Kribbella sp. NBC_01245: one gene and its partners. Each later gene encodes a partner of the first gene's protein in a complex. Links are inferred from orthologs where the notes say so. Each region holds a gene or a part of one and is shown on either strand. Other genes may lie near its edges. The genes, in order: secY, secA and secG.

Region 1 (9,003 bases):
GAACGTGCTCTTGATGTGCGCGTGGCCGGCGGCCACGTTCTTCTTCTCCTTGCGGCGCACCTTCTTGGCGCCGGCCGCTGTGCGGCTCTTGGGAGGCATAAGTCAGTTGCTCCTGGCTGTGTCAGCAAAGGCGGGGTCGAGGACGAGGGTCATCCGGGTCACTTCTTCTTCTTGCCGGCGATCGCCTTACGACGACCCTTACGGCTGCGGGCGTTGGTGCGCGTGCGCTGACCACGCACCGGCAGACCGCTGCGGTGCCGGCGACCCTGGTACGACCCGATCTCGATCTTGCGGCGAATGTCCGCGGTCACCTCACGACGGAGGTCACCTTCGATCTTGTAGTTGCCTTCGATCCAGTCCCGGAGCTTCACCAGCTCCTCGTCACCCAGCTCGTGGACGCGCTTGTCACCGGAGATACCGGTCGCTTCCAGAGTCTTCAGGGCGCGAGTACGACCTACACCGAAGATGTAGGTGAGGGCGACCTCGATGCGCTTGTCGCGCGGGAGGTCGACGCCTACGAGGCGTGCCATGTGGCGGTGTTCCTTTCGTCGGCAGAGGTGTGGTGACGCGCTGCGTCCCTGCCCGCCTTGGTGAGTCTCAGGTTGTCTTCACCAGCAGGGCCCCGGCCTCTGTTCCGGGGGCGACATCCAGCCTGAGCCGGATGAGCATGCGCGTTGTGGTGCGAAAGTGCCGTGATGCTTCGAGCTGGGCTGAATCAGCCTTGCCGCTGCTTGTGCCGCGGGTTCTCGCAGATCACCATGACCCGGCCGTGACGGCGGATCACCTTGCACTTGTCGCAGATCTTCTTGACGCTCGGATTGACCTTCATCGAGCTTCTTTCTTCGACAGGTGGGTGGTTACTTGTACCGGTAGACGATGCGACCTCTGGTGAGGTCGTACGGCGACAGCTCCACGACGACCCGGTCCTCAGGAAGGATCCGGATGTAGTGCTGCCTCATCTTGCCGCTGATGTGCGCGAGCACCTTGTGCCCGTTGGACAGCTCAACACGGAACATCGCGTTCGGCAGGGCCTCGACGATGGTGCCCTCGAGTTCGATAACTCCCTCTTTTTTGGGCATGTCCTCGCACTTCTGTAGACGACTTGACAGGGTTTCGTACGGGTAAAGCACGGCCACCTGGACGCTCTGGAACACGAATTGCCCTCCCGACGTCCGGAGCGAGAAGCGCCGTCATCGAGCAGCCGCGGGCAGCATGAACAGAGCCCACAAAGGGCCAAGGAAAGAGTTTACGCGAACGACACGCGGGAATCCAATCGGGGTGCCGGCCCGCCGCTCAGGGTATGGGTGTGGCCCCTGATTCGCCTGCCCGCCAGATGTGCTCGGGCATCAGCTCGAGGATGTCACAGGCCGCGTCCAGCTGCGCCAGGATCGTCTCAGGCTTCCGGAAGGACGGCATCAGGGCGACGAACCGATCGCCGTGTGTCACGAACCCGAACGGCTGAACGGAGAGCAGGACGGTCATCACGCGCGGATGCAGTACGGCGTGCACCGTCGCGGGCTCACCGCGCACGAGCCGGTAGCGGTCGTTGAACTCGGCACTCTCCAGGTGCAGGTCGAGTGGACGCAGGCCCGGCGCGACCAGGCCGGTCAGCGACTCCGGCGCGATCTGCATCGCCGGCAGCGGGCGGTCGATCTCCAGATCGATGAAGTCGAACGCGACCTTCGTATCGCCCAGCCCGAACCGGAACCGGCCCAGCCAGAACCGGCGACCACGATGTACGCCGCTGGTGACCTCGACGACCTCGGGCTCCGGGTCGGCGGTGAACGGCATGAACGGCCAGCGGGCCTTGAGCTCCGGAGCCGTCGCCGCGTACGTCCATCCCCGCCGGGCCGCCTCCCGCCGCCAGGCGCGCTGCAACCTCGCACCGAGGAGGCCGATGGCGAGCGGGAAGGCGATCAGGCCGAGCAGCCAGACCGGCACGGCCCAGATGGCGGCGTCGCGCGCGAACACGGCGACCAGAGCGACCGCCGGCAGCCCTACGCCGACCCAGAGCACCAGGACCAGGCAGGACACCTGCCGGAATCGCCAGGTGCCGCCAGGCTGCCATACCGGCCGGATGCCGGTTCGTTCGGACGAGCCCACTGTCAGCGGCGCTTCCCGAGCGCGCCGAGGGTGATGACGCCCCACGGGATGAGCAGCCAGACGGGCCAGAAGTGCGGCCAGTGACCGCCGCCGGCAAGCCCGATAACGAACCAGATCAGCACGTTGATCAGCACGATCGAGCCGAAACCGCCCGCGGCCGCGAGGACGGGGTGCTTCTCCTTGGGGCGCTCCGGGAAGGTGCCCGGCGCCGGGGCCGGCGTGGCCTGGCGGGCGACGGCCGGGGTGGCGTGCGTGCGGACCGGCGGGAGGTCCCGCACCAGCGGCTCCAGTTCGCCGTACGTCTGGCTGGAGTAGAGACGGTCCAGCCGGGCGTTGAACTCGGGCTGGTCCAGCCGCCCGTCGGCGAAGGCGTCCCGCAACCGGCCCGCGATCTTGTCGCGGTCGGTCTCGCTGAAACGCTCGTGAGGCTGGTACTTGCTGGGCATACGACCAGTCTGCCTCAGGCGTGGGAGCGTTGGCGTCCCCCTGATGGTGGACGCCGGGTGGAAACCCTGCGGTCAGTCGATCAGGGCGCCGCAGGTGATGCCGAGCTCGGCCAGTTTGGCCGCACCGCCATCGAGGGCGGTCAGGATCCACGGCCCCTGCGGGGTCAGCGTGAACGTGTGCTCGGTGTGGGCCGCGGCCTGACCGTCATCGGTCACCACGGTCCAGTCGTCTTCCAGGGTGTGGTTGTCCTGCTTGCCGAGGGTGAGCATCGGCTCAACGGCCAGGGCCAGGCCCTCGACCAGCTTCGGCCCACGGCCCGCACGCCCGAAGTTGGGCACGTTCGGCGGCTGGTGCATGGCCGAACCGATGCCGTGGCCGACGAAGTCCGTGACGATGCCGTACTCGGACTGCGACCGCACGTGCTGCTCGACGGCCGCGGAGATGTCCGTCAGTCGCCCGCCCAACTTGGCGGCGGCGAACCCGCGCCACATCGACTCCTCGCAGACCCGGGCCAGCTCCAGCAGGGCCGGGTCGACCTCGCCCACGGGCACCGTGATGGCCGCATCGCCGTGCCAGCCGTCCACGATGGCGCCGCAGTCGATCGAGATCAGGTCGCCTTCGGCCAGCACCCGGTCCCCCGGGATGCCATGCACGATCTCGTCGTTCACCGAGGCACAGATCGAACCGGTGAAGCCGTGGTAGCCCTTGAACGAGGGCGTCGCGCCGGCCGACCGGATGCTGTCCTCGGCGATCTTGTCCAGCTCACCGGTACTGATACCGGGCCGGACCTCGCCGCGCAGCAACTCCAGCGTGCGGCCGACCACCAGACCGGCCGCACGCATGGAGATGATCTGTTCGCGGGTTTTGATCTCGATCCCGCGGTCCTTAAAGATCACTGCAGATCACGCAATCAATTCTCGAGCGTCTTCAGGGCGGTCAGCACGCGCTCGCTGACCTCGTCGATCTCGCCCACGCCGTCGACCTCGACCAGCAAGCCGCGCTCGGCGTACACCTGCAGCAGCGGAGCGGTCTCCGCGGCGTACACCTCCTGGCGGTGCCGGACGACGTCCTCGGAGTCGTCGCTGCGGCCCTCGACCTTGGCGCGGCGCAGCATCCGGTCCACCAGTACCTCGGTGTCCGCGGTGAGCGCCACGACGGCGTCGAGCTTGTGACCGTGCTCGGCCAGGATCTCGTCGAGCGTGCCGACCTGGGCCACCGTGCGGGGGTAGCCGTCCAGGAGGAAGCCAGGATCGGCGTCCGCCTCGGAGAGCCGGTCGCGAACCATCGCGTTGGTGACCTCGTCGGGCACGTAGTCCCCGGCGTCCATGTAGCGCTTGGCCTCGAGGCCGAGCTCGGTCTGGTCTTTCACGTTGGCCCGGAAGATGTCGCCGGTGGAGACAGCCGGGATCCCAAGACGCTCGGCCAGAACCTTGGCCTGCGTCCCCTTACCCGCGCCCGGCGGGCCCATCAGCAACATTCTCATCAGCGCAAGAACCCTTCGTAGTTACGCTGCTGCAACTGGCTCTCGATCTGCTTCACGGTGTCGAGACCGACGCCCACCATGATCAGGATCGAGGTTCCACCGAACGGGAAGCTCTGGCTCGCATCGACGAGAACCAGCGCGATCAAGGGGATCAACGAGATGATCGCCAGGTAGATCGCACCCGGGAAGGTGATCCGGTCCAGCACGTACTTCAGGTACTCCTCGGTCGGCCGACCGGCCCGGATACCCGGAATGAAGCCGCCGTACTTCTTCATGTTGTCCGCGACCTCCTTCGGGTTGAAGGTGATCGAGACGTAGAAGTAGGTGAAGAAGATGATCAGGCCGACGAAGGCGATCATGTAGTACGGGTGGTCACCGCGAACGAAGTTCGTCTGGATCCACTGCGCCCATTTCTCGTCTTTTCGGAACTGACTGACGAGCACGGGTAGATACATCAGGCTGGAGGCGAAGATGACCGGGATGACGCCGGCCTGGTTGACCTTCAGCGGAATGTACGTCGAGGTGCCGCCGAACATCTTCCGGCCGACCATGCGCTTCGCGTACTGCACCGGGATGCGGCGCTGCGCCTGCTCGATGAAGATGACCGCGGCCATGATGATCAGACCGATCACGATCACCATGAAGAAGACGCCGAGACCCTTTTGCTTGCGGATGTTCCACAGCTGGGTCGGGAAGGTGGCGACGATCTGGGTGAAGATCAGGATCGACATACCGTTACCGACACCACGGTCGGTGATCAGCTCGCCGAGCCACATGACCACACCGGTACCGGCGGTCATGGTCAGCACCATCACCGTCACCGGGAACCAGCCGTCGTCGTAGAGCAACGGCAGGTTACAGCCCTGGAACAGCTGGCCGGGCGTCCGCGCGAGCGCAACGAAGGCGGTCGCCTGCAGGATGGCCAGACCGACGGTCAGGAACCGGGTGTACTGGGTGATCTTGGTCTGACCGGCCTGACCCTCCTTCTTCAGCGTCTCGAGCCGCGGGATCACCACGGTGAGCAGCTGGAGGATGATGCTCGCGGTGATGTACGGCATGATGCCCAGCGCGAAGATCGCGAGCTGGAGCAGTGCCCCACCGGAGAACAAGTTGATCAGGCTGTAGAGGTTCGCGTTCTCCCCGCCCTGGGTCTGCTTGATGCAGGTGTCCAGAGACTGAACGTTGACCCCGGGGGCCGGCACGACCGACCCGATCCTGAAGATCACGACGATGAAAAGTACGAAGAAGATCTTCCGGCGCAGGTCCGGAGTCTTGAACGCATTGGCGAAGGCGCCTAACACCCTGTCCTCCCACAAGTTTCCCGCACCCGAGGGTGGCAGGGCCTAACACAGCTGGGCAAGAGACGAACCAGGGCTCGTCCGGAACACCGCGTGACAATAACATCACCCGCGTCCGCACGAGCCCTGGTCAATTCACACCTCGGTGGTGGATCCCCCGGCCGCCGCGATCTTCTCCTTGGCGGACTGCGAGAACTTGTGCACCGAAACCTGAAGAGCAACGGTCAGTTCGCCGTCGCCCAGCACCTTCACCGGGCGACCTGCGCGGACCGCACCCTTGGCGACGAGATCGGCAACGCCGACCTCGGTCGCTTCCGGGAAGAGCTGACCGAGCTTCTCCAGGTTAACGACCTGGAACTCGACCTTGTTCCTGTTCTTGAAGCCCTTCAGCTTCGGCAGCCGCATGTGCAGCGGCATCTGCCCACCCTCGAAGTGCTCGGGGATGTTGTTACGGGCCTTGCTGCCCTTGGTACCGCGGCCGGCCGTCTTACCCTTGCTGCCTTCACCACGACCCACACGGGTCTTGGCGGTCTTGGCACCGGGAGCCGGACGCAGGTGATGAACCTTGAGCGTCATATCAGTCGACCTCCTCGACGGTGATGAGGTGGCGAACCGCGCGCACCATACCGCGAATCTCGGGACGGTCATCGTGGACGGCGACATCGCCGATCCGCTTGACGCCCAAGGTGCGCAGCGTGTCGCGCTGGTTCTGCTTGCCACCGATGCCGGAACGGGTCTGGGTGACCTTCAAGCGTGCCATCAGGAAACCGCCTCCGCCCGCGCCTTCAGCAGTGCCGCAGGAGCGACGTGCTCGACCGGCAGACCACGGCGAGCAGCCACGGCCTCCGGGGTCTCCAGGCTGCGCAGCGCGGCAACGGTGGCGTGCACCACGTTGATCGCGTTGGACGAGCCCAGCGACTTGCTGAGGATGTCGTGGATCCCGGCGCACTCGAGAACCGCGCGCGCCGAACCACCCGCGATCACACCGGTACCGGGAGCGGCCGGGCGCAGCATAACCACGCCGGCAGCCTTCTCCCCCTGCACCGGGTGCGGGATGGTGCCCTGGATCCTCGGCACCTTGAAGAACGACTTCTTGGCCTCCTCGACACCCTTGGCGATCGCCGCGGGCACCTCCTTGGCCTTGCCATAACCCACACCGACGGTGCCATCACCGTCACCAACGACCACGAGGGCGGTGAAGCTGAAGCGTCGACCACCCTTCACGACCTTGGCGACACGGTTGATGGCTACCACGCGCTCGATGTAGGCGGTCTTGTCAGCTGCCGCACCACGACCACCGTCGCGGCCACGGCGCTCACCACCGGCGCCGCCTCCGCGACGCTGCTGGCCTCCGCTCATGTCGAACTACCCTCTTCCTGTGTTTGTGTCGCCGGTCAGAAGCCGAGGCCGCCCTCACGAGCGGCATCAGCTAGGGCCGCGATGCGGCCGTGGTACTTGTTGCCGGCCCGGTCGAAAACGACCGTGTCGACGCCTGCGGCCTTCGCCCGCTCGGCGAGCAATCCGCCGACCGTCTTGGCCTTGTCAGTCTTGTTGGCGTCGGCACTGCGCAGGTCGGCTTCCATGGTGGAAGCAGACGCGACGGTGACGCCGGCCACATCGTCGATGACCTGAGCGAACAGGTGCCTCGACGACTTGGTGACCACCAGGCGCGGCCGCTCGGCCGTCCCGTTGACCTTCTTGCGCACGCGCATCTGACGACGCAGACGCGATGCGGTCTTCTTCGCGGTGTGCTTGTTCGCACGCAGACCGATGGCCATGACTACTTACCAGCCTTTCCGACCTTGCGGCGAACCTGCTCGCCCGCATACCGCACGCCCTTGCCCTTGTAGGGCTCAGGCTTGCGCAGCTTACGGATGTTGGCAGCGACCTCGCCGACCGACTGCTTGTCGATTCCCTGCACCGAGAACTTGGTCGGCGTCTCCACCACGAAGGTGATGCCCTCAGGGGCGTCCACCGTGATCGTGTGGCTGTAGCCGAGCGAGAACTCCAGCTGGGTCGGGCCCTTTGCGAGCACCCGGTAACCAACGCCGACGATCTCGAGCTTCTTCTCGTAGCCGTCCGTCACGCCGACCACCATGTTGTGGACCAGCGTGCGCGACAGGCCGTGCAGTTCCTTGCTCTTGCGCTGCTCGTTCGGGCGCGAAACGGCAAGCGTGCCGTTCTCGTCCCGGGCGACAACGATGGGCTCCGCAACGATGTGCGAGAGCGTGCCCTTGGGGCCCTTCACCGTGACCGTCTGGCCGTCGATCGTGACGTCGACGCCGGACGGGACCGTGATCGGGAGCTTGCCAATGCGAGACATGACTGGGGTCCTCCTTCCGGTTCTTCCGTCACCAGACGTAGGCGAGAACTTCTCCGCCTACGCCCTTGTTCTTGGCCTGCTTGTCCGTGAGCAGTCCCTGTGACGTCGAGATGATCGCGACGCCCAGGCCACCGAGCACCTTGGGCAGGTTGGTCGACTTCGCGTAAACCCGCAGACCAGGCTTGCTGATCCGGCGGACACCCGCGATCGAGCGCTCACGGCTCGGACCGAACTTCAGGTCGACCACCAGGGTCTTGCCGACGGCGCCTTCTTTCGGCTCCTCGACCTTGTAGGCCGAGATGTAGCCCTCCTGCTGGAGGATGTCGGCGATACCCTGCTTGATCTTGCTGTACGGCATCTGGGTCGACTCGTGATACGCCTGGTTGGCGTTGCGCAGACGTGTCAACATGTCTGCGATCGGGTCGGTCATCGTCATGGCCTGGGGCCTCTTTCCCGCCGTGGTTTCGCCAGCCGGCGACCTACGGTGACTAGATGGTTTCGATTGAAGAATTCAGTGCTGGAACAGCGACCGGCTGGATTCACCAGCTGGACTTGGTGACACCGGGCAGCTCGCCGCGGTGCGCCATTTCACGCAAGCAGATCCGGCAGAGGCCGAACTTGCGGAAGACCGCCTTGGGCCGACCGCAGCGCTGGCAGCGGGTGTAACCGCGAACCGCGAACTTCGGCTTCCGGGCCTGCTTGACAATGAGTGCTGTCTTCGCCACGTCAGTTCTCCTTGAACGGGAAGCCGAGCTGCCGCAGCAGCGCGCGCCCCTCGTCGTCGTTCTTGGCGGTGGTCACCACGGTGATGTCCATACCGCGCACCCGGTCGATCTTGTCCTGGTTGATCTCGTGGAACATCACCTGCTCGGTCAGACCGAAGGTGTAGTTGCCGTTGCCGTCGAACTGCTTGCTCGACAGGCCCCGGAAGTCACGGATCCGCGGCAGCGCCAGGGCGAGCAGCCGGTCCAGGAACTCCCACATCCGGTCGCCGCGCAGCGTGACGTGCGCACCGATCGGCATGCCCTCACGCAGCTTGAACTGCGCGATCGACTTACGGGCCTTGGTCACCTGGGGCTTCTGCCCGGTGATCGCCGCCAGATCCTTCACCGCGCCGTCGATCAGCTTCGAGTCACGAGCCGCCTCGCCGACACCCATGTTCACCACGATCTTGGTGAGCCCGGGCACCTGCATGACGTTCTCGAACTGGAACTCCTCACGGAGCGCCGGAAGGATCTCTTCGCGGTACTTGGTCTTCAGCCGCGGGACCTGCTTGGTCTCCGTCGTCGCGGTCGTCATCAGATCTCCTCGCCGGTGCGGCGCGCGATACGCACGCTGCGGAACCCGGT
Region 2 (9,538 bases), 3.0 Mb from region 1 along the record:
CGACGATGCGCGGGTCCTTGCCCTTGACAACAACATTGTCCGGTCCGGGGGCGGCGACAGCGGTGGTGGCGGAAGCGATAGAGCCGGCAGCGAGCAAACCCGCTGCCAGGGCGGAACTAAGCCTCACAGTCATCTGGAACTCCTCAGGACGGTACGCCGCACCCCGGGCGGGGGAAACGGTCGTTCGAGAACTCTGACGGCCCAACCAACGACTGCGGGCCTCAGCAAGATCTCGATCACCGCTCGCCTGTGTCCCAGCCAGATCACCATCACAACCCCGCAAGGGATAACCCGCGCGGGCCTCTGGAGAACCTGTGCGAGGGCACCGGCCCATCGGGGGGTTAGGCCGGCGCCCTCGCTGTCTGAGGTTGCGTCTCAGCTGTCGATTTGGGCCTGCAGTTCAGTGGCGTAAGTGGCCACCTCCGCGTAGACGCCGGGGTTGTTCGCGTCCGCGCAACCGATACCCCAGGAGACGACACCGAAGAGCCGGCCGTTCAGTACGAGCGGGCCGCCCGAGTCGCCTTGGCAGGAGTCCTTGCCGCCTTCCTTGTAACCCGCACAGATCTCGCCGGCCGCCACGTAGTTCTGCGATGCGTAGACCTCGCCGCAGTAGGAGTCGCCGAGGACCGGGACAGCCACCTTCTGGAAGACCTCTTCCGGGCCGGTGCCCTCGGTGGCGCCCCAGCCGTAGACGATCGAGGCCGCGCCGACCGCGTCAGCCTCCGCGCTCTTCTCCAACTCCAGCGTCGGCACGCCCTCGAACGGCGTCGTCAGCGTGAGTACGGCGACATCGTGGCCTGACTCCTTGCCGTACGCCGGGTCGAACCAGATCTTCGAGATGGCCGATTCCTTGCCGACCGACTTGTCCGACAAGTCGTCACGGCCCTGAATCGCGGTGTACGTCTCCATGGCCTTCGTGACGCAGTGGGCGGCGGTCACGATCTTGTTGGCCTTCACCAGCGTCGCGCCGCAGTACTCCTTGTTGGGCGCGGGAGATCCGCTGTTGGACAGCTGGATGGCCCACGGGGTGTCCGCGGTCTTTGCCAGCTCACCTCCGACGATGCGCTCCTTCGGCACCTCCGGTGGGACCGCGGCGGATGCGGTACCGATCGCGCCGATCGACGCGAGTAACAAGGTGGCGGCCGCCAGACCTGCGCGGGAACGTCCTGTCATGCCTCACACTCCAGGTTTGTCTGAGCCACGTGGGCGACGTGGCTTTGCAGCAGCCTGTCCTGCCAACGGCGTGTGCCCAACCCTTCACTTGCGGTCACAATCAAGTTATGCCGAAATTTTGTCGGTGCCGCCCGGCACAATCTGACGGGTGACCTCGACATCCACTCAGGTGCTCTCCCAGGCCCAGGCCCGGCGAATCGCGCTGGCCGCCCAGGGCTTCACCGATCCACGGCCGAAGGGGGTGCCCGACAGCCGGGCGCTGACCCGCGTCCTGAGCCGGATCGGGCTGATCCAGATCGACTCGGTCAACGTCCTCAGCCGAGCTCAGTACCTGCCGCTGTACTCGCGGCTCGGGCCCTACCCGCGCGAAGTGCTCGACAAGGCCGCGGGCAAGGCGCCCCGGCGCATGGTCGAGTACTGGGCGCACGAAGCCTCGCTGGTGCCGGTCGAGACGCATCCGCTGCTCAGATGGCGGATGGCGCGGGCGCATCAGGAGGCCTGGGGCGGTCCGCGCACGATCGCGAAGGAACGGCCCGACCTGGTCAAACAGGTGCTCGCCGATGTCGCCGCGAACGGTCCGCTCACCGCGCGGGAGATCGACGACGACATCGAGCGTGGCGACAAGTCGAACTGGGGCTGGAACTGGTCGGACGTCAAACGCGCGCTGGAGTTCCTCTTCTTCGCGGGCGATATCACCGTGGCCAAGCGCAACCAGCAGTTCGAGCGGATGTACGACATCCCCGAGCGCGTGTTGCCGTCCGCCGTGGTCAACACGCCTACCCCGACGTCCGAGGAGGCCCATCGCCAGTTGGTGCTGATCGCGGCCAAGGCGCATGGGGTGGCGACAGCGCAATGCCTGAAGGACTACTTCCGTACGGCGCCGGCCGCTACCGCGCAGGCGATTGGCGAACTGGTCGAGTCGGGTGAGCTCGAGCCGGTCGGGATCGAGGGGTGGAAGCGTCCGGCGTACCTCTATCGCGACGCGAAGCTGCCGCGACGGGTCAATACCCGCGCGCTGGTCAGCCCGTTCGACTCGCTGGTCTTCGAGCGGACCCGGGCGGAGGTGTTGTTCGACTTCCACTACCGGATCGAGATCTACGTCCCGGCGGAGAAGCGCGTCCACGGTTACTACGTGTTGCCGTTCCTGCTCGGGGATCGGCTGGTGGCCAGGGTCGACCTGAAAGCGGATCGCGCCGGCGGCGTGCTGCTGGTCCAATCGGCGCACGGTGAGCCTGGGGCACCGCTGGAGACGCCGGACGAGCTGGCCGCCGAGCTGGTCCAAATGGCGGGGTGGATGGGCCTCGATTCGGTTCGGGTGGCAGGGGGTGGAGACCTGGCGCCGGCCCTGAGTATCGCGCTGCGCACCGCCTGACGGACTGTCCGTGGAACTTTTCGGCGGGTTCGCGCGTGGGGACAAGGAGAGGCGACTCACGCGGGCGGGGTGGGTTGACTCGTCTCGCCCCGTACCATGGGTTGCGCCCGTCAGACGGGCGGCCGTTCTGCCCTGCCCTGGGCCGAGGGGCTAACGCCCGCCGTATACAAGGCTGCAATAGTCAAGGAGTGGACTCCCCACGATGAAGATCGTCGACAAGGTCCTGCGGATCGGCGAGGGCAAGACCCTGCGCCGGCTCGAGGGCATCGCGAAGCTGGTCAACTCGATCGAGGACGACTTCGTCTCCATGAGCGACGAGGAGCTGCGCGGCCAGACGGCCGACTTCAGGCAGCGGGTCGACAACGGCGAGTCCCTTGACCTGATCCTGCCCGAGGCGTTCGCGGTCGTCCGCGAGGGCGCCAAGCGGACGCTGCACCAGCGCCACTACGACGTCCAGATCATGGGCGGCGCCGCGCTGCACCTGGGCAACATCGCCGAGATGCGCACCGGTGAGGGCAAGACGCTGGTCGGCACCCTCCCGACGTACCTGAACGCGCTGTCCGGCAAGGGTGTGCACGTCGTCACGGTGAACGACTACCTGGCGCGGTTCCAGGCCGAGTGGATGGGCCGGGTGTACAACTTCCTCGGCGTCGACTACGGCGTGATCCTGCCCGAGATGACCCCGGCCGAGCGCCGGGTGGCGTACTCGAAGGACATCACCTACGGCACGAACAACGAGTTCGGCTTCGACTACCTGCGCGACAACATGGCCACCTCGATCGAGGACTGCGTCCAGCGCGACTACAACTTCGCCATCGTGGACGAGGTCGACTCGATCCTGATCGACGAGGCCCGGACGCCGCTGATCATCTCCGGCCCGGCCGAGGACAGCCAGCGCTGGTACGTCGAGATGGCCAACCTGGTGAACCGGCTGCGCCCGGAGACCGACTACGAGGTCGACGAGAAGAAGCGCACCGTCGCCATCCTCGAGCGCGGTATCGAGAAGGTCGAGGACCACCTCGGGATCGACAACCTGTACGAGTCGGCCAACACCCCGCTGATCAGCTACCTGAACAACGCCCTCAAGGCGAAGGACCTGTTCAAGCGCGACAAGGACTACGTGGTCGTCGAGGGCGAGGTGCTGATCGTCGACGAGCACACCGGCCGGACGCTGCACGGCCGCCGCTACAACGAGGGTCTGCACCAGGCGATCGAGGCCAAGGAGAAGGTCGAGATCAAGGAGGAGTACCAGACCCTCGCGACCATCACCCTGCAGAACTACTTCCGTCAGTACAACAAGCTCGCCGGCATGACCGGTACGGCGATGACGGAGCAGTCCGAGTTCGGCAAGATCTACGGCCTGGGCGTGGTGGAGATCCCCACCAACAAGCCGATGGTGCGCGCGGACCAGCGCGACCTGATCTACCGCACCGAGGACGCCAAGTTCGACGCCGTGGTGAACGACATCGTCGAGCGGCACGAGACCGGCCAGCCGATCCTCGTCGGTACCACCAGCGTGGAGAAGTCCGAGCGCCTCTCGGCCCAGCTGAAGCAGCGCGGCATCCGGCACGAGGTGCTGAACGCGAAGCAGCACGCGCGCGAGGCCGCGATCGTCGCCGAGGCCGGCCGTAAGGGCGCGGTCACGGTCGCCACCAACATGGCCGGCCGTGGTACCGACATCATCCTCGGCGGTAACCCCGAGCACCTGGCCGACAAGGACCTGCGCGCCCGCGGGATCGACCCGGTCGAGCACGCCGAGCAGTATGAGGCGGAGTACCCGAAGGTCCTGGAGCAGTTCGAGCAGCAGGTCAAGGACGAGCAGGTCGAGGTCCGCGACGCCGGTGGGCTGTACGTGCTCGGCACCGAGCGGCACGAGTCGCGCCGGATCGACAACCAGCTCCGCGGTCGTTCCGGCCGTCAGGGCGACCCGGGCGAATCCCGGTTCTACCTGTCGCTGGAGGACGACCTGATGCGCCTGTTCAAGCGCGAGATGGTCGACTGGGCGATGTCGCGCAACGAGGACGACACGGTGCCGCTGGAGAACAAGGTCGTCACCAAGGCGATCGCCTCCGCGCAGGCCCAGGTCGAGGCGCAGAACTTCGAGACCCGGAAGAACATCCTCAAGTACGACGACGTGATGAACCGCCAGCGGCACGTGGTCTACAAGGAGCGCCGCAGCGTGCTCGAGGGTGCCGACCTGCAGGACCAGGTCAAGGACATGCTCGACGAGACCATCCAGGGCTACGTCGTCGGCGCCACCGCCGACGGTTTCGCCGAGGACTGGGACCTCGAGGTGCTCTTCACCGGCCTCCGCACGCTGTACCAGTCGGAGCTGACCGAAGAGGACCTGATCGAGGAGGTCGGCGGCGAGCGCTCCGGCCTCACCCAGGACTTCCTGATCGAGCGCATCACCCAGGACGCGCACGATGCGTATGCGAGGCGCGAGGAGGCGCTGTCCGCTCCGGCCATGCGCGAGCTCGAGCGTCGCGTGGTGCTGAGCGTGCTCGACCGGAAGTGGCGCGAGCACCTCTACGAGATGGACTACCTGCGCGAGGGCATCGGCCTGCGCGCGATGGCGCAGCGCGACCCGCTGGTGGAGTACCAGCGCGAGGGCTTCGACATGTTCGCCGCGATGATGGAGTCCATCAAGGAGGAGTCCGTCGCGTACATCTTCAACCTCGAGGTCACGGTCAGCGACCTGCAGGACGAGCCGGTCCAGGACGACGTACAGGACGTCGTGCCCGCCGAAGAGGTCGAGGACGTGCTGGTGCCGGGTGCACCGGTCGCCGAGTTCCCCGGCCGCCACGTCGAGCCGCGTCAGCAGGACACTCCGCGCATCCAGGCGAAGGGTCTGCTGTCCAGCCGTCCGCAGCGGCTGACGTACACCTCGCCGACGGTCGACGGTGACGACGAGGTGTCGACCCACGCCGACGCCGTCGAGGGTGGCGCCCTGGAGTACGCCGGCACCCCGCGCAACGCGGTCTGCCCGTGTGGGTCCGGCCGCAAGTACAAGCGCTGCCACGGCGACCCCCAGTCGGAGCACTACCAGCACTGATTTCGCCTTGCAAGAAGACCCGCCGTCCCTTTCATCGAGGGGCGGCGGGTCTTTCTATGCCGGATGGCACGATGGCGGTATGCGGACTTGGTTGATGCAGCGGTTCGGGGTCGCGGTGCCGGTGGTGGGGGCGCCGATGGCGGGGGCCAGTGGTGGGGCGTTGGCCGGGGCGATCTCCACGGCCGGTGGGCTCGGGATGATCGGCGCCGGGAACCTCGCGTCGGCCGACTGGATCCGCGAGCAGGGCGCGATCGCGGCCGAGAGCGGCAAGCCGTACGGCGTGGGGCTGATGGCGTGGGCGCTTTCGGAAAAGCCTGAGCAGCTCGACGCGGTGCTGGAGCTCAAACCGGCATTGGTCTCGCTGAGCTTTGGGGACTACCCGCAGTACGTGAAACGGCTTCAGGATGCAGGGATAACCGTCGCGACGCAGGCAGGCACTCTCGCGGACGCACGCGAGGCCGTCGCCGCCGGTGTCGACGTACTGGTCGCCAGAGGTGGTGAAGGCGGCGGGCATGGTCGTAACGAGGTGGCGACTCTTCCATTGCTTCAGGCCATCCTGGACGAAGTGGAACTACCCGGGCTGGCCGCTGGTGGTATTTCCGGCGCCCGCGGTTTGGCCGCCGTACTGGCTGCTGGTGCCGCGGGAGCTTGGATCGGCACCGCCTTCCTGACGTGCCGCGAAGCCATCAACAGCGCGTCCGCCCGGCAGCAGTTGATCGCCTCGGACGAGACATCAACGTCGTACGGCACGGTCTTCGATCAGGCCTCGCGGGCCGGCTGGCCGGACGAATTCGGCGGCCGGGCGCTGCGCAATCCCTTCTTCGTGCAATGGCAGGGGCACGAGAAGGAGCTTGGTGCGGACGACGCGGCCCATGACGAGTTCATGGCCGGAGTACGCGCGGGCGACGTCGGTACCGCCCCGCTCTACGCCGGCCAAGGCATAGGCGCCCTGACCGCCGAAACCACCGCCGCCGACGTACTGCAGCGCTTCGCCGCCGCCGACGACCTACTCCGCGCCGCCGCCGACCGCCGCCGCCCCTGACGGCGGAGGTAGGACGGTGACGCCGCGCCGATCGGGTTGACGCGGGGCTACAGGTTGGCGACGCTGTGTGCGCACACACATCCGAGTCCGCACCGCCCAGCGTCCCGGAGGCATACGATGGCCGTTCCTTCTGCCCGCTTGATCGGCTTGACCCTTTCCTTCGCGCTCGGTCTGGCTTCCGGTCAGGTGGTGAAGGCTTCAGCTTCAGCCATTGCGGATCCGCCGATGGGGTCGTCGGTGATTCTGGTGAGTGTGCCGAACGGCCGGGTGGCCGATCTCGACGGTGGTGGGATCGACGATGGGCACAAGATCCAGGAGTGGGCCGCGAACGGTTCGGCCGCCCAGCAATGGCGGCTCCAGTCCGATAGCGGCAACGTAAAGATCACGCTCGTCGCCAACTCGGCCTGGTGCCTCGGCCGGAGCGACGCGGCGAAAGCCGTTCTCCGTCCCTGCTCGAACGCCGCCTCCGCCTGGCTCTTCGAGGATCTTGGCGGCCGCTTTCGCATCAAGAGCCCGACTGGCGGCTACCTCCGCGTTGTCGCTACGAGTCCCTCGACCGGGCGCGAGCTGGTGGTCAGTGCGGACGCCGGCCCCGGCGCCGAGTGGTACGTGAACGGCGTCGACGTACCGCGTCGGCCCATGCCCGCCGATCCGCGCCTCGACCAGGTCAGTTACCTCGTCGCCCACAACGCGATGGCCAATACCGACGAAGGCTTCTGGGGCCGATTCCCCAACCAGTCTTACCGTTTGCGGGATCAGCTCAGCCAAGGTGTGCGCGGGCTGCAGATTGACGCGCATCCCTACAACGGCGATGTCCGGATGTGTCACGGCAGCTGCTGGGGCAACGAACGCACGCTCACCGCCGGTCTCCAAGATGTCGTCAACTTCCTCAACGCCAACCCGTCGGCCGTGGTCAGCCTCTTCATCGAGGACTACACCAGCGTCGAGGAATTGCGAACGGCTGTTGCCAAGGTCAACGGTTTCGCCGATCGCGTCTTCCGGCCGGATCAGGCCGGCGTACGGCAGAACGGCTGGCCGCGCATCTCCGAGCTCATCGCCCAGAACCGCCGCCTGCTGGTCTTCTCCCAGCGCTCCGGCCGCGAGTCGTACGGCGTGATGTTCGACCGGGACTGGACCGCGGAGAACTACTGGTCTCTCGGCTCTGGCGGTGACACCCAGTGCTACAGCCGCTGGGACGAGGTTCCGTTGGCCAAGGAGGAGCCGGGCTTCCGCCGTCTGCACGTGATGAACCACTACCGGGATATCCCGACTGAAGGCGCTGCGTCAGCCGACAACGGCTCTAAGCTCTCGGACCGGTTGACCCGGGTCTGTGGTCCTGTAGCCGGCCGCAAGCCGAACTTCGTTGCGCTCGACTTCTACCAGAAGCCGGAAGGTGGAGCCGTCTCTGCGCTCATGCAGAACCTCAACACTTACTGGTGATGTAGAGCCTCCGCGATGGTTGCAATGCCTTCGGCCAGGTCTGACTGGTTGTTCGCAGCATAGCCGAGAACAAGGCCTGGGCGGGCCGGACGTTGGTGGTGCCAGGAGAGCGGCTGGACCTTCACTCCGCGGGCGAGAATCTCCGCAGCCAGCTTGGCGTCGTTGCTTTTGAAGGCGCTGCTGTCGAACGTGATCATCAGGTGAAGCCCGGCCGCGGCTCCATGCACCTTGGCCTCCGGCAGGTACTCCCGGATGGCCGTGATCATCGCGTCCCGGCGCTGCCGATGCCTGCGGCGGAGGAACCTCAGCTGGCGCTCGAGCTCTCCCGACTCCATGAGATGAGCCAGCACCAGTTGAGGCAGTACGGCGTTGCCGAGATCGGCGAATCGCTTAGCGGCCACGAACGCCTCGCGGTACTTCGGCGGCGGTAGAACCCAGCCGACGCGTAGTGCCGGCGCCAGCAACTTGGAGACGCTGCCGGTGTAGCAGACCTGCTCGACCAGCATTGAACGTATGGCCGGTACTGGCGGTCGGTCGTACCTGTGCTCGGCGTCGTAGTCGTCCTCCACGATCAACCCGCCCTCGCTGGCCCACTGCATCAACTCGCGCCTGCGTTCGCCACCGAGGACTACGCCGGTCGGGAAGTGGTGTGCCGGAGTAAGCAGCACAGCGGGAGCGCCTGTCGCCCGTAGCTCGTCCACTCTGATGCCGTCTTCGTCAACGGTTACAGGCGGTGTAGCGATGTCCCGGTTGTGGAACTGCTGCCGGGTGCCGAGAGACCCGGGGTCCTCTACAGCCAGTTCTTTCACGCCATCCCGCTGCAGGATCTGTGCCAATAGGTCGAGCGTCTGGGCAACTCCCGCGACCACGATCACTTCAGCCGGATCCACGGTGATTCCGCGGTTTCTGGCGAGCCAAGTCGCTACTGCCGCCCGCATCGCCGGGGCGCCGCGCGGATCGCCGTACCCGAAGTCGACCGCCGACAACTCGCTCAGCACGGCACGCTCGGCCCGTAGCCACGCTGTCCGTGGGAACGACGCAAGATCCGGTACGCCGGGGGAGAGGTCAATCCGCGCTGGCGCCGCCCGGGCCGCCTCGAACACCTCGACGCCTGGCGGGCTGTCGAACACGGTCTTGGGACGCTCTGGCCTGGGCTGGGTCTTGCTAGGTGGCCCTGATTTTGGGGTGTGCGGGATCGCGACCACGACGGTGCCGGCCCGGCCGCGGCCGACGATGTGCCCGTCCTCGGTCAGTCGCTGGTACGCCTCGGTCACCACGCCGCGCGAAACCCGCAGGTCCGCCGCGAGCACTCGGGTGGCGGGCAAGCGGCTGCCGATCGGGAGCCGCCCGTCCGAGATCGCCGTACGCAGGCTGGCCGCGAGCCAATCGGACAAACCGCCTTCGGGAGCGTCCTCCGCGGACAACTGGAGGAAGTCCGAGCCAGCTTTGGACTGGT
Region 3 (9,002 bases), 4.9 Mb from region 1 along the record:
CCGGATGCGCCGCGAGGTGCGGGCCACGGCGAACAGGCTGGCCAACTTCGACGACGCGAACCTGCGTCGTTCGGCCCGGGCCGCGGTGGCGGCGGGCGCGCGGGTGGCGCGGGCGCTGGAGATCCTCGGCGACGACGTACCGGATCATCTGCAGGTGGCGGGCAAGCTGCGGCTGGAGCACAAGCAGGCCAGCCTCGAGGAACTGGGCCAGCTGCACGAGCCGGCGCTGACCAAGGACGCGGTGGCCGGCCGGATCCGGCGCCTGCTGGCGATGGCCGACAAGCGGGCGGCCGATCTCGGCATCCCGAACACCGAGGCCAACCTGACCCCGGACATGCTCGACCCGGCGTAGTCGAACAGTCGTTTCAGTACCGAAGGTTTTCCCTGGATTTCCGCGGATTAGCGGGCCAGGTGTGGTTCATCGATTCCCTTGCGGCGTCGTTTTGCGGAAAGTGTGCGTGCCCCCACGAGGGCCGTACCGGCTCTTCGTGATTCCGCCTCAAGGGAGTACCCACAATGAAGCGCAAGTACTGCGCAGGTCTGGCAGTCGCGGCCATCGCCGCACTCGCCGGTCTGTCGAACCTCACTGCCGTCCAGGCGGCCGTCCCCGCCCCCGACCAGCAGGCGAACCCTGTCGCCGCCGCCCGTGCCAACGCGAACGGCCTAGGGCTGGGAGCCGCGTCCGACCTGAGGACGCGGGACGTCGTCGTGGACGCGGACGGTTCGAGCCACGTCCGGTTCGACCGTACGTTCCAGGGCCTGCCGGTGGTCGGCGGTGACTTCGTCGTACACCAGACAAAGGCAGGCGCGGTCAAGTCCACCTCGGGCGGCGTCCGCGCGCTGAACGTGTCCACCAAGCCCGCGATCGCCCCGGCCGCGGCTCTGACCGCCGCGAAGGCCAAGGCCGGTAAGCAGCAGCTCGTCGTCTTCGTCACCGCCGCGGGCGACTCCCGCCTGGCGTACAAGGTGACCACCTCGGGCCGGAAGGCCGACGGCCAGCCCACCGGCACCGAGACGTACGTCGATGCCCGCAGCGGCAAGGTGCTGGACAGCTGGAGCACGGTCCAGGAGGACCTGGGCAGCGGCACCGGCCTGTTCGTCGGCACGGTCGGACTCGACACCACCAAAGGCACCAGCTACACGATGGTGGACCCGCTGCGCGGCGGCAACGCGACGTACAACGCGGGTGTGCTCTTCACCGACGCCGACAACGTTTGGGGCGACGGCACCAACTCGAACGCGCAGAGCGCCGGTGTCGACGCGCACTACGGCATCGCGAAGACGTGGGATTACTACAAGAGCATCCACGGCCGCAACGGAATCGCCAACGACGGCAAGGGAGCCAAGTCGTACGTGCACGACGGCGCCTACGTGAACGCCGGCTGGTCCGACGCGTGCTTCTGCATGACGTACGGCGACGGTGACCCGGCCCAGGGCATCCTGCCGCTGGTCGAGCTGGACATCGCCGGGCACGAGATGAGCCACGGCGTCACCAGCCGGACGGCCGGACTGCGCTACAGCGGCGAGTCCGGTGGCCTGAACGAGGCGACGTCGGACATCTTCGGAACCGCCGTCGAGTTCTACGCCGCCAACGCCTCCGACACCCCGGACTACGTGCTGGGCGAGGAGATCTTCGTCGACTACGACCCGGCGCGGAACTACATCCGCCGGCTCGACAAGCCGTCGATGGACGGCGTCAGCGCGGACTCGTGGTCCCGCAGTGTGGGCCGGCTCAACGTGCACTACTCGTCGGGCGTCGGTAACCACTTCTTCTACCTGCTCGCCGAGGGTAGTGGTGCCAAGACGATCAACGGGGTGGCCCACAACAGCCCGACCGTGAACGGCGTGACCGTCACCGGTATCGGCATCAGCAAGGCCGAGAAGATCTGGTACCGGGCGCTGACCACGTACCTGACCTCTCGGTCGGACTACAAGGCAGCCCGGGCCGCGACCCTCGCGGCGGCGACCGACCTGTACGGCGCCGGCAGCATCGAGGTGCAGGAGGTCGGAAAGGCCTGGACCGGAGTGAACGTCCTCTGACCCGCAGGCTGCGGCGGTACCCGCGCATGGGTGCCGCCGCGGCCGGGGTGGTCTGCTGTGGACGGGACCAGTGAGCCAAGTGGGCGGTTGGGCTAGTGTTTCCGGTGGTAGCAAGACAGTTCGGAGCCCCATTTGAGGAGACGCAGTCCCGTGACCGTTCGCGTAGGTATCAACGGCTTCGGCCGCATCGGCCGTAACTTCTTCCGCGCCGTTCAGGCGTCAGGTGCCGACATCGAGGTCGTCGCCGTCAATGATCTGACCGACAACCAGACCCTCGCCCACCTGCTGAAGTACGACTCGATCCTGGGCCGCTTCCCGGGCGACGTCACCGCCACCGACGAGGACATCACCGTCGGCGGTCACAGCTTCAAGGCCTTCGCCGAGCGCGACCCCGCGAACCTCAAGTGGTCCGATGTGGGCGCCGACGTCGTGATCGAGTCGACCGGCTTCTTCACCGACGCCAACAAGGCCAAGACGCACGCCGACAACGGCGCCAAGAAGGTCATCATCTCCGCCCCGGCGAAGAACGAGGACCTCACCATCGTCATGGGCGTGAACCACGACCTGTACGACGCCGACAAGCACACGGTGATCTCCAACGCTTCCTGCACCACCAACTGCCTGGCCCCGATGGCGAAGGCCATTCACGACGCGTTCACGATCGAAAAGGGTCTGATGACCACGATCCACGCGTACACCCAGGACCAGAACCTGCAGGACGGCCCGCACAGCGACCTGCGTCGCGCCCGTGCCGCCGCGCTGAACATCGTGCCGACCTCGACCGGTGCCGCCAAGGCGATCGGCCTCGTCCTGCCGGAGCTCAAGGGCAAGCTCGACGGTTACGCGCTGCGCGTGCCGGTGCCGACAGGCTCCGCCACCGACCTGACCGTCACCGTCGGCCGTGAGACCTCGGTCGAGGAGGTCAACGAGGCCGTCAAGGCGGCCGCCGAGGGCGCGCTCAAGGGCTACCTGCGGTACACCGCGGACCCGATCGTGTCGAGCGACATCGTCACCGACCCGGCGTCCTGCATCTTCGACTCCGGCCTGACCAAGGTGCTCGGCAACCAGGTCAAGGTCGTCGGCTGGTACGACAACGAGTGGGGCTACTCCAACCGTCTGGTCGACCTGGTCAACCACGTCGGCGCGACGCTCTGACGTTTCCATTCATCCCGGCTTACGTCCGAAGAACCAGCTCTGGTTCTTCGGACGTAGGCGTTCGCCGAAGGAATAGCTGAACTGTGAAGACCATCGACGACCTCGGTGACGTCGCCGGGCTCCGGGTGCTGGTGCGCTCGGACCTGAACGTGCCGATCGACGGCGACAAGATCGGTGACGACGGGCGGATCCGCGCCAGCGTGCCGACCCTGGTGAAGCTGGCCAAGGCCGGCGCCAAGGTGATCGTCACCGCCCACCTCGGCCGCCCCAAGGGCAAGCCGAACCCGGAGTTCACCCTCGCGCCCGTGGCCAAGCGGCTCGGCGAGCTGCTCGCCGACGAGAACATCAAGGTCGCCTTCGCGACCGATGTGACCGGGGACAGCGCGCAAGAGGCCGTGCAGGAGCTCGACGAGGGCGAGGTGCTGCTGCTCGAGAACGTGCGGTACGACCCGCGCGAGGAGAGCAAGGTCGAGGCCGAGCGCGAGGCGCTGGCCGACGAGCTGGCCGGTCTGGCCGACGTGTTCGTGAGCGACGGCTTCGGCGTCGTGCACCGCAAGCAGGCCAGCGTCTACGACGTCGCCCGGAAGCTCCCGCACGCCGCGGGCGGCCTGGTGCTGGCCGAGGTCGAGGTGCTGAAGAGGCTCACCGAGGAGCCGCAGCGCCCGTACGTCGTGGTGCTCGGCGGGGCGAAGGTCTCCGACAAGCTCGCCGTGATCGACAACCTGATCGCGAAGGCCGACAAGCTGCTGATCGGTGGCGGCATGGTCTTCACCTTCCTCAAGGCGCAGGGCCACGAGGTCGGCAAGAGCCTGCTCGAGGACGACCAGCTCGATGTGGTCAAGGGCTACCTGGAGGCCGCGACGGCCAAGGGTGTCGAGATCGTGCTGCCGACCGACATCGTGGTGGCGCCGGAGTTCAAGGCCGATTCGCCCGCCACGGTGGTCGCGGCCGAGGCGATCCCGGCCGACCAGCTCGGCCTGGACATCGGTCCCGACTCGGGTAAGGCCTTCGCCGCCGAGATCGCGGCCGCCAAGACGGTGTTCTGGAACGGCCCGATGGGCGTCTTCGAGATGGAGGCGTTCGCCGGTGGAACCAAGGCCGTCGCACAAGCGTTGACCGAGGTGGACGGCCTGAGCGTGGTCGGTGGTGGCGATTCCGCGGCCGCCGTCCGGCAGCTCGGCTTCGCCGACGACGCGTTCGGCCACATCTCGACCGGTGGCGGCGCGTCGCTGGAATACCTCGAGGGCAAGGAACTGCCCGGACTCGCTGTGCTGGAAGAGGACTGACCATGGCCGACACCACTCGCACGCCGTTGATGGCGGGCAACTGGAAGATGAACATCAACCACGTCGAGGCCGTGCACCTGGTGCAGAAGCTGTCGTGGACCCTGCAGGATAAGAAGCACGACTTCGAGCGGGTCGAGGTCGCCGTGCTGCCGCCGTTCACCGATCTGCGCAGTGTGCAGACGCTGGTCGACGGTGACCGGATGAAGATCGTGTACGGCGCCCAGGACATCTCGAAGTTCGACGAGGGCGCGTACACGGGCGAGATCTCGGCCGCGATGCTCGCCAAGCTCGGCTGCAGCTACGTGCTCGCTGGTCACTCGGAGCGCCGCCAGTATCACGGTGAGGACGACGCGCTGGTCAACGCGAAGGCCACCAAGGCGCTCGCGGCCGGCATCACGCCGATCGTCTGCGTCGGCGAGGGGCTGGAGGTCCGCAAGGAGGGCCGTCAGGTCGAGCACACCCTCGCCCAGGTCGACGGCGCACTCGCGGGGCTCAAGCAGGACGAGGCCCGCAAGGTCGTGATCGCGTATGAGCCGGTTTGGGCGATCGGCACCGGCGAGGTGGCCACCCCCGAGGACGCGCAGGAGGTCTGTGCGGCGATCCGGGGCCGGCTGGAGGAGACTTTCTCCCCGGCTGTGGCCGATTCGATCCGGATTTTGTACGGGGGATCGGTGAAGATGGCCAGCGCAGGTGGCATCATGTCCCAGCCGGATGTCGACGGCTGCCTGGTTGGCGGTGCCAGCCTGAAGGTCGACGAGTTCGCCGGTATCTGTCGTTACTTGGACCTTCAGTTAGGCTACTCCTCGTGATTCTCGCTTTTTCGATCGTCGTGGTCATCTGCAGCCTCATCCTGACGGGGCTCGTTCTGCTGCACAAAGGTCGCGGTGGCGGCCTTTCGGACCTGTTCGGGGGTGGCGTTTCGTCGAGCCTCGGTGGGTCCTCGGTGGCCGAGCGCAACCTGGACCGGATCACGGTGGGCATCGGGCTCATCTGGTTCGCCTCCATCGTCGCCCTCGGGCTGCTGTACAAGCTCGGTAACTGAGGAGACGCTCCAGTGGCCGGTAGTGGCAGCGCAATCCGAGGTAGCAGGGTCGGCGCCGGGCCGATGGGTGAGGCAGAGCGCGGGGACTCCGCGCCGCGCCAGCGCATCGTGTTCTTCTGTGCCAACGGACATCAGACCGCGACGGTTTTCGCCGTCGAGGCCTCGATCCCGGAGGCGTGGGACTGCCCGCGCTGTGGCCTGCCCACCAGCACCGACTCGAGCAATCCACCACCGCCACCGAAGATCGAGCCGTACAAGACGCACCTCGCCTACGTGAAGGAGCGTCGCAGCGAGGCCGAGGCCGCCGAGATCCTGGCCGAGGCCGTCCAGACGCTGCGCGCCAAGAAGGCCCGCGGCGAGGTCTTCTACTGAGTTCGTGCTTTTGAAGCAGGTGTTTGAAGCGGGTCCATCCGGTGTCGGATGGGCCCGCTTCGCTTATGCGCTGAGCACCTGGTTGATGACGTAGCGGGCGTTGGCGGCCATCGTCAGGTTGGTGTGCTGGTAGTACGGCAGCTGGATGATCGCCATCGAGAGGGCCCGGCCCTGGCCGCGGAGCCAGGTGGCGTCGTCGACGTCGAGCGCCTCCCGGAACTGCGGGCGGGTGGCCGGGTCGAGCAGGTTCCAGGCGGGGATGAGGTCGCAGGCGGGGTCGCCGACACCGCAGGTTTCGAAGTCGATCACCGCGCTGAGGCGTCCACCCGCGGCGAGGAGATTGCCCGGCATGAGGTCTGCGTGGACCCAGCCTTCGCTGCGGGCCGGCTCGGCTTCGAGGGCGGCGTCCCAGGCTTTGGTGGCGGCTGGTACGTCGATGAGGCCTTCGCACTCGGCCAGGTATTTGCGGGTCTCGTCGTCCTGTTCGGTCAGCGGTCCGCCTCGGTAGGCGGCACGTCCGTCCGGCAGGTCGATCTGGCGGAACGCGTTGACGAACGACGCGAGGTCCTCGGCGAGTGCGGGTGACGCCTCGCCTTCGAGTGGCGGTACGCCGTCCAGCCAGCGGTAGATCGACCAGTTGAAGGGGTAGAGCTCCGACGGCTCGCCGACGGCCAGTAGATCCGGCACGTCGAACGGGAGCAAAGGCCCAAGCCGACGTACCAAGTCGTGTTCCTGGCGGACGCTGGGCACGCTTGACGCAAAACGCGGTAGGCGGACCATCTTGTCGTCGCCGAGCCGGTAGATCGCGTTCACCGTGCCACCCGAGGCGAACGGCCGCAGGCTCAACCCGGCCCATTCGGGGAATTGGGCCGCCAGCATTCGCCGTACCGTCGTCTCGTCGATCGTGATCTCATCCGTGCGCACCGGCCCATCCCATCGCGACGGGCCGGCGCTTGTCCAAAGGATTAGCGGCCGAGCAACGTCATGATGTGGTCGCTGGCGGTCTGGGCGTCGGTGAGGACGCGGTCGACGTTCGGCGTGGTGAGACGGCCCTCGCGCTTGAGGGCGACACCGTTCACGAAGACCCACTGGACGTTCGCGGGCTGGGTGTTGAAGACCAGCTGGCTGATCCAGTCGACTCGCGGTGCCATGTTGAGCGCGCGCGGATCGATCACTTGCAGGTCCGCCTTCTTGCCCGGCGAGAGCGAACCGACGTGGCCGTCCAGACCGAGGGCCTCCGCGCCGCCAAGCGTGGCCATTCGCAGTACGTCGGCGGGCTGCGGGAAGCGCGTCGGGTCCATCGCGGTCGCCCGCTGCAGGCCGACGGCCGCGCGCATGTCGTTGAACATGTCCGTGGTGTCGTTCGTACCGCCGTCGATGCCGAGTCCGACCTTCAGCCCGCGCTGTTTCATCGCCGGCAGCGGTGCGACGCCCGAGGCGAGCCGCATGTTCGAGAGCGGGTTGTGCGCGACGCGGACGTCATGCGCGGCCAACTCGTCCAGCTCCGCCTCGGTCATCTGCACGACGTGGTTCGCGAGCAGGCCGGGTCGCAAGGCGCCGGCGCGGCGGAGGGCGTCCATCTGACCGGTGGCGGGGTCGGTCTTGGACTCGTGCAGGTGGACGTTGAGGGAGACGCCCAGTTCCTTGGCCAGATTCTCGGAGGCCTGGGTGCCGGCGAAGTTCCCGGTGGTCGGGTGGGTGCCGATCTGGAGGCGGGCGAGCGGGTTCGGGTCGATGATCTCGCGCTTGGCCTTGCGGATCGCCTCGGCCCGGGCCGGGTTGGTGTTACCGCTGTACGCGTAGACGAAACGCAGCTTGGACTCACCGAGCGCGCGCAGATTGCCCTGGGCGAACGCGTCGCTGAACGCGTGCGACCAGTCCGTCGTGGTGGTGATACCCGTGCCGATGGCGTCGAGCGTCGAGAGCCTGGTCCCGGCGTACCCGTCGAACTCGTTCGGTTGGTTGCCGTACAGCGGGAGCACGCATTCGGCCAGCCAGCCGTTGAGCTCCTTGGCGGTGCCACAACCGCGGATCAGCGATTGCCAGGTGTGGGTGTGGAGGTCGACGAATCCGGGCATCACGATCTTGCCGCGGCCGTCGATGACGCGAGCGTCGGTGGTGGACAGGTTCGGGCCGACGGCGGTGACGGTGTCGCCCGTCATCAGCACGTCGGCGTTCTCGAGCTGACCGAGTTGGCCCTGGCCGACCTTCGGGTCCATCGTCAGCACCATCGAGGCGTTGCGGATCAGCACCTTGCCGGTGCCGTCATAACCGCCGGTATCAGCTTTGGCACCGCTCATTTGGTCGGCGGCAAGCGGGGCGGTCGCCCCTAGCAACAAGGTGGCGCTCAATGCGAGTACTTGAAGGGAACGACGCCGTTTCAGCAAGAGAAGGCCTTTCGCAGAAGGGACTTCCGACGTTAGCCGCCCTTGGTGCCAGAAGTCCGCGCGATTCGACCAGCATCGAATTCCCTGCCCGATAAGGCCTAAATGCCAACCAGCCTGTCAACGCTGGAGCGATAACCGGCCCAGGCCGCTTTGCGCGTCATCGCTCCGGCCGCGACAGCTTCGCCGGCTGCGTGGCCGAGTGCCATCAGTGCGATCAGCAGCCAGTCCGTCGCGAGTTTCGTCGGGAATGAGCCGTCTGCCTTGCCGCGCTTGATGATTCCGCGCAGGTGGTCGAGCACTGGCGCGTGTAGGTCTTCGGCTCCGCTGCCGATCGTCCCCGGGCTCAGCAGCAACGGGTGGCGCTCAAAGGATCGCCACCCGGTTTCCAAGAAGGCGTGCAGGGCATCGGGTGCCGGCAGATCCGGGTCGAGGCGATCGAGAGACGCGATCACTTCCGCGGTCAGCTCAGCTAGTACGGCATCCACGAGCGCGGCGCGATTCGGAAAGTGCGCGTAGATCGTCTGCCGGGTGACCTTCGCCGCGGCGGCGATCACCTCCAACCCGGCCTCGCCGTTCTCGTCCAGCACGTCGATCGCGGCGGCGAGTATCGCCTGCCTGCTGCGATCGGCATCGGCGCGTCGACGACGGGCACGCGGTGCGGTGATCTCTGACACCTTGTCAAGAATAGGGCATCGGATTATCTTTTACGCTATGTCAAAG

Evidence for each region.
Region 2: the proteins of secY (region 1) and secA are in contact, whole or in part, in a crystal structure (PDB 3DIN), measured with the Thermotoga maritima proteins. The link is inferred for Kribbella sp. NBC_01245 from one-to-one orthologs. Residues at the interface, in WP_004081795.1 of Thermotoga maritima: Glu108, Gly109, Glu110, Glu111, Ala236, Glu237, Arg238, Arg239, Ile240, Thr241, Ile242, Gln243, Tyr244, Ala245, Arg246, Arg247, Val248, Thr249, Gly250, Arg251, Arg252, Val253, Tyr254, Gly256, Ala257, Ser258, Thr259, Tyr260, Leu261, Pro262; in WP_004082002.1 of Thermotoga maritima: Glu261, Ala262, Arg263, Lys300, Ala301, Arg302, Thr303, Ile304, Ile305, Leu323, Tyr324, Asp325, Pro326, Val329, Ser330, Tyr333, Ile336, Lys340, Phe345, Val349, Glu363, Phe364, Tyr374, Ser375, Gly376, Gly377, Glu393, Ile395, Thr482, Ser483.
Region 3: secY (region 1) and secG share a complex: the UniProt entries of both Escherichia coli proteins name them as parts of the sec protein translocase complex. The link is inferred for Kribbella sp. NBC_01245 from one-to-one orthologs.

Annotation. Positions count from the first base shown.
Region 1 is NZ_CP108487.1:6,996,480-7,005,482, reverse strand. Bases 3,184-6,042 are described here. They hold secY (preprotein translocase subunit SecY), read right to left. Parts: upstream 5,335-6,042; coding sequence 4,033-5,334; downstream 3,184-4,032. Other genes in these bases: rpmD (50S ribosomal protein L30), read right to left, coding at 5,909-6,042; rplO (50S ribosomal protein L15), read right to left, coding at 5,467-5,907; OG394_RS32035 (adenylate kinase), read right to left, coding at 3,461-4,033; map (type I methionyl aminopeptidase), read right to left, coding at 3,184-3,446. In the rest of the region: rpsK (30S ribosomal protein S11), read right to left, coding at 1-99; rpsM (30S ribosomal protein S13), read right to left, coding at 159-530; rpmJ (50S ribosomal protein L36), read right to left, coding at 716-829; infA (translation initiation factor IF-1), read right to left, coding at 858-1,079; OG394_RS32050 (hypothetical protein), read right to left, coding at 1,294-2,103; OG394_RS32045 (DUF1707 SHOCT-like domain-containing protein), read right to left, coding at 2,106-2,549; more of map, read right to left, coding at 2,622-3,183; more of rpmD, read right to left, coding at 6,043-6,091; rpsE (30S ribosomal protein S5), read right to left, coding at 6,091-6,690; rplR (50S ribosomal protein L18), read right to left, coding at 6,726-7,109; rplF (50S ribosomal protein L6), read right to left, coding at 7,112-7,654; rpsH (30S ribosomal protein S8), read right to left, coding at 7,683-8,090; OG394_RS31995 (type Z 30S ribosomal protein S14), read right to left, coding at 8,194-8,379; rplE (50S ribosomal protein L5), read right to left, coding at 8,381-8,953; rplX (50S ribosomal protein L24), read right to left, coding at 8,953-9,003. UniProt on the Escherichia coli protein: The central subunit of the protein translocation channel SecYEG. Consists of two halves formed by TMs 1-5 and 6-10.
Region 2 is NZ_CP108487.1:4,001,232-4,010,769, reverse strand. What follows is about bases 2,407-5,800. They hold secA (preprotein translocase subunit SecA), read left to right. Parts: upstream 2,407-2,747; coding sequence 2,748-5,600; downstream 5,601-5,800. Other genes in these bases: OG394_RS17730 (NAD(P)H-dependent flavin oxidoreductase), read left to right, coding at 5,680-5,800; OG394_RS17740 (winged helix-turn-helix domain-containing protein), read left to right, coding at 2,407-2,545. In the rest of the region: OG394_RS17750 (S1 family peptidase), read right to left, coding at 1-133; OG394_RS17745 (S1 family peptidase), read right to left, coding at 376-1,173; more of OG394_RS17740, read left to right, coding at 1,322-2,406; more of OG394_RS17730, read left to right, coding at 5,801-6,642; OG394_RS17725 (PI-PLC domain-containing protein), read left to right, coding at 6,760-8,082; MocR-like pyridoxine biosynthesis transcription factor PdxR, read right to left, coding at 8,073-9,538. UniProt on the Escherichia coli protein: Required for protein export, interacts with the SecYEG preprotein conducting channel.
Region 3 is NZ_CP108487.1:2,110,527-2,119,528, reverse strand. Bases 4,047-6,904 are described here. They hold secG (preprotein translocase subunit SecG), read left to right. Parts: upstream 4,047-5,286; coding sequence 5,287-5,523; downstream 5,524-6,904. Other genes in these bases: OG394_RS09330 (amidohydrolase family protein), read right to left, coding at 6,861-6,904; OG394_RS09335 (aminoglycoside phosphotransferase family protein), read right to left, coding at 5,959-6,819; OG394_RS09340 (RNA polymerase-binding protein RbpA), read left to right, coding at 5,536-5,895; tpiA (triose-phosphate isomerase), read left to right, coding at 4,484-5,290; OG394_RS09355 (phosphoglycerate kinase), read left to right, coding at 4,047-4,481. Outside these bases: DNA-binding protein WhiA, read left to right, coding at 1-352; OG394_RS09365 (M4 family metallopeptidase), read left to right, coding at 517-2,040; gap (type I glyceraldehyde-3-phosphate dehydrogenase), read left to right, coding at 2,191-3,195; more of OG394_RS09355, read left to right, coding at 3,279-4,046; more of OG394_RS09330, read right to left, coding at 6,905-8,246; OG394_RS09325 (TetR/AcrR family transcriptional regulator), read right to left, coding at 8,381-8,956; OG394_RS09320 (nuclear transport factor 2 family protein), read left to right, coding at 8,994-9,002. UniProt on the Escherichia coli protein: Subunit of the protein translocation channel SecYEG. Overexpression of some hybrid proteins has been thought to jam the protein secretion apparatus resulting in cell death; while this may be true it also results in FtsH-mediated degradation of SecY.